DNA from 2 places in the Magnetospira thiophila genome. Region 2 is predicted to be linked to the other one. Evidence: predicted binding sites of a transcription regulator. Region 2 holds the regulator's gene; the other holds the start of a gene.
The links. The regulator HrcA, encoded in region 2, represses chaperone genes, less so after heat shock. The targets are predictions, from matches to a motif close to GTTAGCACTCNCCNNNGGNGAGTGCTAAC.
Positions count from the first base shown of each region.

Region 1: the regulator HrcA is predicted to act here: its motif matches at 2,941-2,969, upstream of groES (co-chaperone GroES).

Region 1 covers NZ_BAAHXF010000001.1:1,844,592-1,849,014, reverse strand. The annotation lists gene ACYQ1P_RS08890 (motility associated factor glycosyltransferase family protein) at 1-838, shown strand, start outside; gene groL (chaperonin GroEL) at 897-2,561, opposite strand; gene groES (co-chaperone GroES) at 2,605-2,892, opposite strand; gene ACYQ1P_RS08875 (NAD(P)/FAD-dependent oxidoreductase) at 3,071-4,372, opposite strand.
Region 2 covers NZ_BAAHXF010000001.1:1,330,552-1,334,974, forward strand. The annotation lists gene dnaK (molecular chaperone DnaK) at 1-1,101, opposite strand, end outside; gene grpE (nucleotide exchange factor GrpE) at 1,243-1,953, opposite strand; gene hrcA (heat-inducible transcriptional repressor HrcA) at 1,969-3,003, opposite strand; gene rph (ribonuclease PH) at 3,100-3,816, shown strand; gene rdgB (RdgB/HAM1 family non-canonical purine NTP pyrophosphatase) at 3,813-4,415, shown strand.

The DNA of each region.
Region 1 (4,423 bases), 510 kb from region 2:
TCACAATGGCATTCCCGCTCTGCCTTCCGCCGCCCCGTTGGTCGCCAATGCGGCCTTTGATGCGGCCCTGTCGCTGGGTTTCAGGGAACTCTACCTGTTCGGCATTGATTGCGGTCGCCGCCCCAATCAAGCCCACCACGCCCGCGACGCGGCTATTTTGGAAGAGGGGTACAATAACTTCCTCCCCGGCATGAGCTCTCAACGGGTGGAGGACTCCTTTCATATCCCAGTTCCGGGCAACTTTGGAGGAAGGGCGGAAACGTCCTGGGTCCACAATTCCTCGCGCATGAATTTTCAGGTCGGGCTGGCCGCCTTCCCCGAGGCCCAGGCCTTCAACTGTGCCGACGGGGCGCAGATACCCGGTTGCCGTCCGCGGGCCGCCGCGACGGTCGATCTCCCGCCGCCCCCGCGCGGCAAGACCGACCTCTTCCGCGCCCTGGAACGCACCCTGCCCAGTGTTGCGCCCGGTACATTCCTGGACCCGGCCCGGCTCAACAGCTATGCAGAAGCCGCTGACAACTTCCCGCTTTTGATTGCCGATATTCTTGGTCAGGCCCGGCAAACCGATCATCTGTTTTCGCAAACCGAACAACGGTTGCGCCGGAGTCTGTTTCAACGAAAAGACTCATTGGTCGGCATCTGGGAACTGGTGGATACCTCGTTCTACAACGCCTTTCGAGCCGGGGCCTATCTGGGATGCCGCATCGCCGACCAGGACCTGCGGCGGGCATTTCTGCTGCATTTCCTGGACGGCTTCGAGGCCGCCTGCCGCGATATGTCTGCGCAGGCTCGGGCACTGTATGAGCGTCTGCTCGCCAAGGCCGCGCCCCCGGCATAGAAAAAGGCCGCCCCGAAGGACGGCCTTTTCCGATAGGTTTTCTGTTCGACGGGGAGGCTTAGAAGCCCATGCCACCCATGCCGCCCATGCCGCCCATGTCACCCATGCCGCCCATGCCGCCGGCGTCGCCGCCCTTATGGTCGGCAGGCCGTTCGGCGATCATGGCTTCGGTGGTGATCAACAGACCGGCCACCGAGGAGGCGTCCTGCAACGCGGTGCGCACGACCTTGGTCGGATCGACGATACCGGCCTTGACCAGATCGCAGTACTCGCCGGTCTGGGCATTGAAACCATAGTTGGTGTCTTTGCCTTCGAGCAGCTTGCCCGCGACGACCGCGCCGTCGAAACCGGAGTTCTCGACGATCTGACGCAGCGGGGCCTGCAACGCCCGGCGGACGATGTTGACGCCCACCTTCTGGTCGTTGTTTTCCCCTTCCATGCCGTCCAGGGCACGGATGGCGTAGAGCAGCGCCGTGCCGCCACCGGCGACAATGCCTTCCTCGACCGCCGCCCGAGTGGCGTGCAGGGCGTCGTCCACGCGATCTTTCTTTTCCTTCACTTCGACCTCGGTCGCCCCGCCGACCCGCAGAACGGCCACGCCGCCCGCCAGCTTGGCCAGACGCTCTTGCAGCTTCTCACGGTCGTAGTCGGAGGTGGTTTCCTCGATCTGCGCCCGGATCTGGGTGCAACGGGCCTTGATGGCATCAGCCTCGCCCGCCCCTTCGACGATGGTGGTGTCTTCCTTGGTCACGGCGATCTTCTTGGCGCTGCCGAGCATGTCGATGGTGACATTCTCCAGCTTGATGCCCAGATCTTCGCTGATCACCTGACCATTGGTCAGGATGGCGAGATCTTCCAACATCGCCTTGCGACGGTCGCCGAAGCCCGGAGCCTTGACGGCACAGACCTTGAGGCCGCCGCGCAGCTTGTTGACCACCAGGGTGGCCAGAGCCTCGCCTTCGATGTCCTCGGCGATGATCATCAGCGGACGGGAGGACTGCACCACGGTCTCCAGCACCGGCAGCAACGGCTGTAGGCTGGACAGCTTCTTCTCGTGGATCAGGATGAACGGGTTCTCCAGATCGCAGGTCATCTTCTCGGCATTGGTCACGAAGTACGGCGAGGTGTAGCCGCGATCGAACTGCATGCCCTCGACCACGTCCAACTCGGAGGTCAGGCTCTTGGCTTCCTCGACGGTAATGACACCCTCGTTGCCGACCTTTTCCATGGCCTCGGCGATCATCCGACCGACCTCGGTGTCTCCGTTGGCGGAAATGGTGCCGACCTGGGCGATCTCTTCGTTGGTGGAAACGGCCTTGGCGCGGGACTTGACGTCCTCGACCACGGCGAGCACGGCCATGTCGACGCCGCGCTTCAGATCCATCGGGTTCATTCCCGCAGCCACGGCCTTGCAGCCTTCGCGGACAATGGCCTGCGCCAGAACGGTGGCGGTGGTGGTGCCGTCACCGGCTTCGTCGTTGGTCTTGGAGGCCACTTCGCGCACCATCTGGGCGCCCATGTTCTCGAACTTGTCGGCCAACTCGATTTCCTTGGCGACGGTGACGCCGTCCTTGGTGATGCGCGGCGCACCGAACGATTTCTCGATCACCACGTTGCGGCCCTTCGGACCCAGGGTCACTTTCACGGCATCGGCGAGAATGTCGACGCCCCGCAGCATCTTGGCGCGGGCATCGGTGCTGAATTTAACTTCTTTGGCAGCCATAATTGGTATTTCCTCTATTCAAACTGGTCGCGGATCACGGGTGTTATTCAATGATGCCCATGATGTCGGATTCTTTCATGATCAACAGCTCTTCGCCGTCCATCTTGACTTCGGTGCCGGACCACTTGCCGAACAGAATGCGGTCGCCAGCCTTCACATCCAACGGGGTCACCTTGCCGTCTTCGCCCTTGGCTCCGGCGCCCACGGCAACGACCTGGCCCTCCATGGGCTTTTCCTTGGCGGTGTCGGGGATGATGATGCCACCAGCGGTCTTTTCTTCGCTTTCGGTGCGACGGACCAGAACGCGGTCATGCAGCGGCCTGAACTTCATAGTGCTACCTCACTCAACATATTGGTGAAAAACGAAAACCTGATTTTTGCTAGCACTCGTGAGTGCTGAGTGCCAGACATGTAAGGGTGTCGGCTCCATCTGTCAACCCCGCGCTCCCGGAAAAGCAACAAGGCCGCCCCGTAGGACGGCCTTGATCACAAAATATCGCGGTAATTTCTCAATCGTGGATGGTCGGCGCGGTGTACTTGTCCTTGAGCTTGGTGACGCCCAGGGCCTTCAGGGTATATTTCTCGTAGATCGGCTCCGAGGTGCCTTTCTTGATCTTGCGGATGAAATACTTCTCGAAGGCGATCTTGGCCAGATGCACCCACTTGCCGCCGGAGAACCAGTTGACGTTGCGCGGCGGAATCTGCGGCAGGGCGACGAAGGCCGCGCCGCGGTCTCCGAAGTCGGCCAGACAGATGGCGTTCCAGGTGGCTTCCGTCTCCGGCTCCTTGCCGTCGATCATGTTGCTGATGTTATGCGCCGTGGCGGTCACCATGGACTCGATCATGTAGCCCGTCTTGGGCGCACCGACCGGCAACGGGCAGGCTTCCACCGGCGGAATGGCCACGACCACACCGACCGAATAGACGTTCTTGAACGTGGCGTTCTGTTGGAACTTGTTGACGGTGACGAAGCCGCGCGGATTGACTAGGCCTTCGATTCCCTGAACCGCCTCAATGCCCTTGAAGGCCGGCAGCATCATGGAGAATTTGAAGGGCAACTGGTGCTTTTTCACTTCCTTGCCGTCGTCTCCGACCTCGGAGACATGCATCATGCCGTCCTCGACCTTCTCGACCTTGGCATTGCAGATCCATTTGACGTGCACGCTGCGGAATTCGGATTCCAGAATGCCCTTGGAATCACCGACGCCACCCAGGCCCAGGTGGCCCACATAGGGCTCGGCGGTGACGAAGGTCATCGGCACCTTGTCACGGATCTTGCGACGCCGCAGGTCCGTATCCATAATCATGGCCATTTCGTAGGCCGGGCCGTAACAGGACGCGCCCTGCACCGCGCCGACCACGATCGGCCCCGGGTTTTTGCAGAATTCTTCCCACTTCTCGTAAGCCTTGGCCGCGTGGTCCACATGGCACACCGATTGGGTGAAGCCGCCATTTGGGCCCAGGCCTTCCACTTCTTCGAACGCCAGATGCGGGCCGGAGGCGACTACCAGATAGTCGTAATCCACCACCTGACCATCGGCCAGATCGACCTGGTTATCAGCCGGACGCACCTTCTTGGCCGGGACCGGAATGAAATCAATGCCCTTTTTCTTCAGATATTTCTCGACCGGAATCACCACATCCTTGCGCTTGCGCCAACCGACAAGAACCCAGGGATTGGACGGCGTGAACTGAAATTCCGGGCCATTGCCAATGACAGTGACCTTGTGCTGCTTTCCCAGTTCGTCGCGCATTTCGTAGGCCATCGGCATGCCGCCAAGACCCGCTCCAATGATAACCACATGTGCCATATTCAAGCTCTCCCAAGCATAAAAGAAGTAATTGTGACGATTTTTATGTCA
Region 2 (4,423 bases):
CGCCACCACTTCATCCGGGTTGACCCCCTTGTGGGGCTCGCGGCCGAAGAATTCCTTGACCCGTTGCTGCACCTTGGGCATGCGGATCATGCCGCCGACCAGGATCACCTCGTCGATTTCCCCGGCGGTGACGTCGGCGTCCTTGAGCGCCTTGCGGCAGGGCTCGATGGTGCGTTCGATCAGGTCCTCGACCAGGGCTTCCAGCTTGGCGCGGGTCAGCTTGATGTTGAGGTGCTTCGGCCCCGAGGCGTCGGCAGTGATGAACGGCAGGTTGATCTCGGTCTGCATGGACGAAGACAGCTCGATCTTAGCCTTTTCCGCCGCTTCCTTGAGCCGTTGCAGGGCCAGCTTGTCGGTGCGCAGGTTGATGCCCTGCTCCTTTTTGAATTCGTCGGCCAAGTAATCAATGATGCGGGCGTCAAAGTCCTCGCCGCCGAGGAAGGTGTCGCCGTTGGTGGATTTCACCTCGAATACCCCGTCGCCGATTTCGAGCACCGAAATGTCGAAGGTGCCGCCGCCCAGATCATAGACCGCGATGGTGCCGCCCGCTTTCTTGTCCAGCCCATAGGCCAGGGCCGCAGCAGTCGGCTCGTTGATGATGCGCAGCACTTCCAATCCGGCAATCTTGCCGGCGTCCTTGGTGGCCTGGCGCTGGGAATCGTTGAAGTAGGCGGGCACGGTGATGACCGCCTGGGTGACCGGCTCGCCCAGGTGCGCCTCGGCGGTTTCCTTCATCTTTTGCAGGATGAAGGCGGAAATCTGCGACGGGCTGTAATTCTTATCATTGGCCTTGATCCAGGCATCGCCGTTGTCGCCCTTGACGATGGAATAGGGGACCAGTTCCATGTCCTTCTTGGTCAGCGGATCGTCGAAACGGCGACCGATCAAACGCTTGATGGCAAACAGGGTGTTTTCCGGATTGGTCACCGCCTGCCGTTTGGCCGGCTGGCCGACCAGACGCTCGCCGTCGTCGGCGATGGCGACCATGGAGGGGGTGGTGCGCGCCCCTTCGGCGTTCTCGATGACCTTGGCATCCTTGCCATCCATCAAGGCGACACAGGAGTTGGTGGTTCCCAGATCAATACCGATGACTTTGCTCATTGTCTTCTCTCCTTGCGGCGGACGTTTCCAGGCCCATTGGCACGCCGGATCGTCCCCAAATTGGTCGTGATTGTCACGAATTTGTGAAACCTAGCCGTTATATAGGCAGATCGCCTGAACTTCGCAACTGCCCTGAAGGTGCTAAAGTTCCTCGTTCACCTGACTGCCGGAGGCGCGGGTGGTGCCGTCGATGACCTTGTCATAGGCCTTGGCGCCGCCCGAGGCGGCGGCTTCCTCCGCAGAGGTCACCGGCTCCGGCTTGGGGCCGCCCTTGGACACCCCGACGCGGGCCGGACGCAACAGCCGGTCGGCGATCATGAAGCCGGTCTCCATCACCTGCACCACCATGCCTGAGGGCTGATCGGGTAGCGGCACTTCGAACATGGCTTCGTGAAATTTGGGATCGAACCGCTGACCCTCGGCGGGTACCGGCTTGACGCCGAACCGTTCGAGCACCTGCAACAGGCTCTTGCCGGTCATATCCACACCCTCGAACAATGCCTTGACCGCCTCGTCCTCGGTGCGTGCCTGTTCCGGCACATGGTCAAGGGCGCGGCTCAGGTTGTCGGCCACCTCCAGCATCGCCTTGGCGAAATCGGCGATGGCGAACTTGCGCCCCTGCTCGATCTGGATATCGGCCCGGCGGCGGACATTCTCCATTTCCGCCACGGCGCGCCGCCAGTTGTCGTCCAACTCGCGCACCTGGGCCTCCAGGGCGGCTATGCGCGCTGCCGGGTCCTCTTGCGGCGCGGGTTCGGGCGCGTCGGGTTGTTCCGGCGCGGCTTCCGCAGCGGGTGCTTCCGCTTCGGGGGTCTCGTCGAGGGGATCTTGAGCTTGGGTTTCTTCAGACATTGTCACTTCTCTCCGTCATCCAATGACACGGCTCAGGATTTGCGCCGTGTAATCGACCATGGGTATGATTCGGGCGTAATTCATGCGGGTCGGGCCGATGACCCCGAGGGCGCCGATGATCCGTTCAGCGCCGTCGCGATAAGGGGCGACGATCATCGAACAACCGGCGGTGCCGAACAACTGATTTTCCGAACCGATGAAAATTTGAATGCCCTCCGCCTGATCGGCCTGATCCAAAAGGCTCAAGAGCGTTTCCTTTTGATCCAGGGCGGCGAACAGGGCGCGGATGCGTTCCAGGTCGGCCACCGCATCCACGTCTTCCAGCAGATTGGCCTGACCACGCACAATCAACGAGCGGGAGCGTTTTTCGCCGCCCCAGGTGGCCAGACCGGCGGCGACCAGCTTACTGGTCAGGTGATCCAGTTCGCCGCGCTGACTTTCCAGTTCAGCCAGAATTTCCGCCTGGGCGTCGGCCAGGGTACGACCGCGCAGTCGGGCCGAGAGGAAATTCCCCGCTTCCACCAGTGCCGAGGGCGGCAGATTCACCGGCACCTCGAAGATGCGGTTTTCCACCAGCCCGTTCTCGGTCATCATGACGACCAGCACCCGGCCCGGCGACAGGGCGACGAATTCGATATGTTTCAGCGGGCTGTCGCTTTTCGGGGCGAGCACCAGCCCGGCGCAATGGGTCAGCCCGGACAGGGTGTTGGAGGCCTCTTCGAGCAGGCCCTCGACGCTGCGACCGCTGCCCGCCACCCGCCGTTCCATGTCGCGCCGCTCGGCCTCGGTCAGCGCCCCCAGTTCCAGCAGCCCATCGACGAACAGCCGCAGCCCGGCATCGGTGGGCAGGCGTCCGGCGGAGGTATGGGGCGAAAACAGCAGTCCGAAATCCTCCAGATCGGCCATCACATTGCGAATGGTCGCCGGAGACAGCCGCGAATCCAACAGCCGGGCCAGGGTGCGCGAGCCGACGGGCTCACCTGTTTCTAGGTAAGTATCGACGATCTGGCGAAAGATCTTGCGCGAACGGTCGTTGAGGTCGGTAATCATGCTGCGCGGAATGTAGGGGTGCGGAGGGGCATCGTCAACTTGCCCCGGTCTCCGTCTGCGGTTAGGGTGCGCCCAAACAGCAATATGAGGGATATCATGAGACCGTCCGACCGTTCGCCCGACCAGATGCGCGCCATCATTCTGGAGCCCGGCTTTTCCAAACATGCGGAAGGCTCCTGCATGGCGCGCTTCGGCAATACCCATGTGCTCTGCACCGCCTCGGTGGAGGAACGGGTGCCGGGCTGGATGCGCGGCTCGGGCAAGGGCTGGGTGACCGCCGAATACGGCATGTTGCCCCGCTCCACCCATACCCGCACCGACCGCGAGGCGGCGCGCGGCAAGCAATCGGGCCGGACCCAGGAGATTCAGCGGCTGATCGGCCGTTCCCTGCGCGCAGTGACCGACCTCAAGGGCATGGGCGAAATCCAGGTCAAGGTGGATTGCGACGTGATCCAGGCCGACGGCGGCACCCGTACCGCCAGCATCACCGGAGCCTATGTGGCGCTCTATGAAGCGTTCCGCAAGATCGTCGAAATGGGCATTCTGCCCGACGTGCCGCTGACCGATTCCATCGCCGCCGTATCCTGTGGCATTTACCAGGGCACCCCGGTGCTGGATCTGGACTACGCCGAGGACAGCGACGCCGAGACCGACGCCAATTTCGTGCTCACCGGCAGCGGCGGCATCGTCGAGATCCAGGGCACGGCGGAACAGGAGCCGTTCTCCGAAGCGCAATTCTTCGAACTGCTCAATCTGGCCAAGAGCGGCATTGCCACCCTGACCGACGCACAGAACAAGGCGCTCGGCCTGTGAGTCGCAAATTCACCGGCAACAAGCTGGTTATCGCCAGCCACAACAAGGGCAAGGTGCGGGAAATCGCCGAACTGCTGGCCCCCTATGACGTGGAAGTGATTTCCGCCGGAGACCTGAACCTGCCGGAACCGGAAGAGGACGCCGACAGCTTCCTCGGCAATGCGGACATCAAGGCCCGTGCCGCCGCTCTGGCCTCCGGGCTGCCGTCCCTGTCCGACGATTCGGGGCTGGCGGTGGAAGCCCTGGGCGGTCAGCCGGGCATCCATTCCGCCCGCTGGGCCGGACCGAGCAAGGATTTTTCCATCGCCATGGAAAAGGTCGAACAGGCCCTGGCCGGAAAAACCGACCGCCGGGCGCATTTCGTCTGCGCTTTGGTGCTCTGCTGGCCCGACGGCCATGCGGAATCCTTTCTGGGCGAGGTGCATGGGGCCCTGACCTGGCCGCCGCGCGGCGAGAAAGGCTTCGGCTACGACCCGGTGTTCATCCCCAATGGATATGATCTGACTTTCGCCGAAATGGACCCGCAGGCCAAGCACGCCATGAGCCACCGCGCCGATGCCTTCCGGCAACTGGTGGCGGCCTGTTTCGAAACGGATTAGGTTTTTTA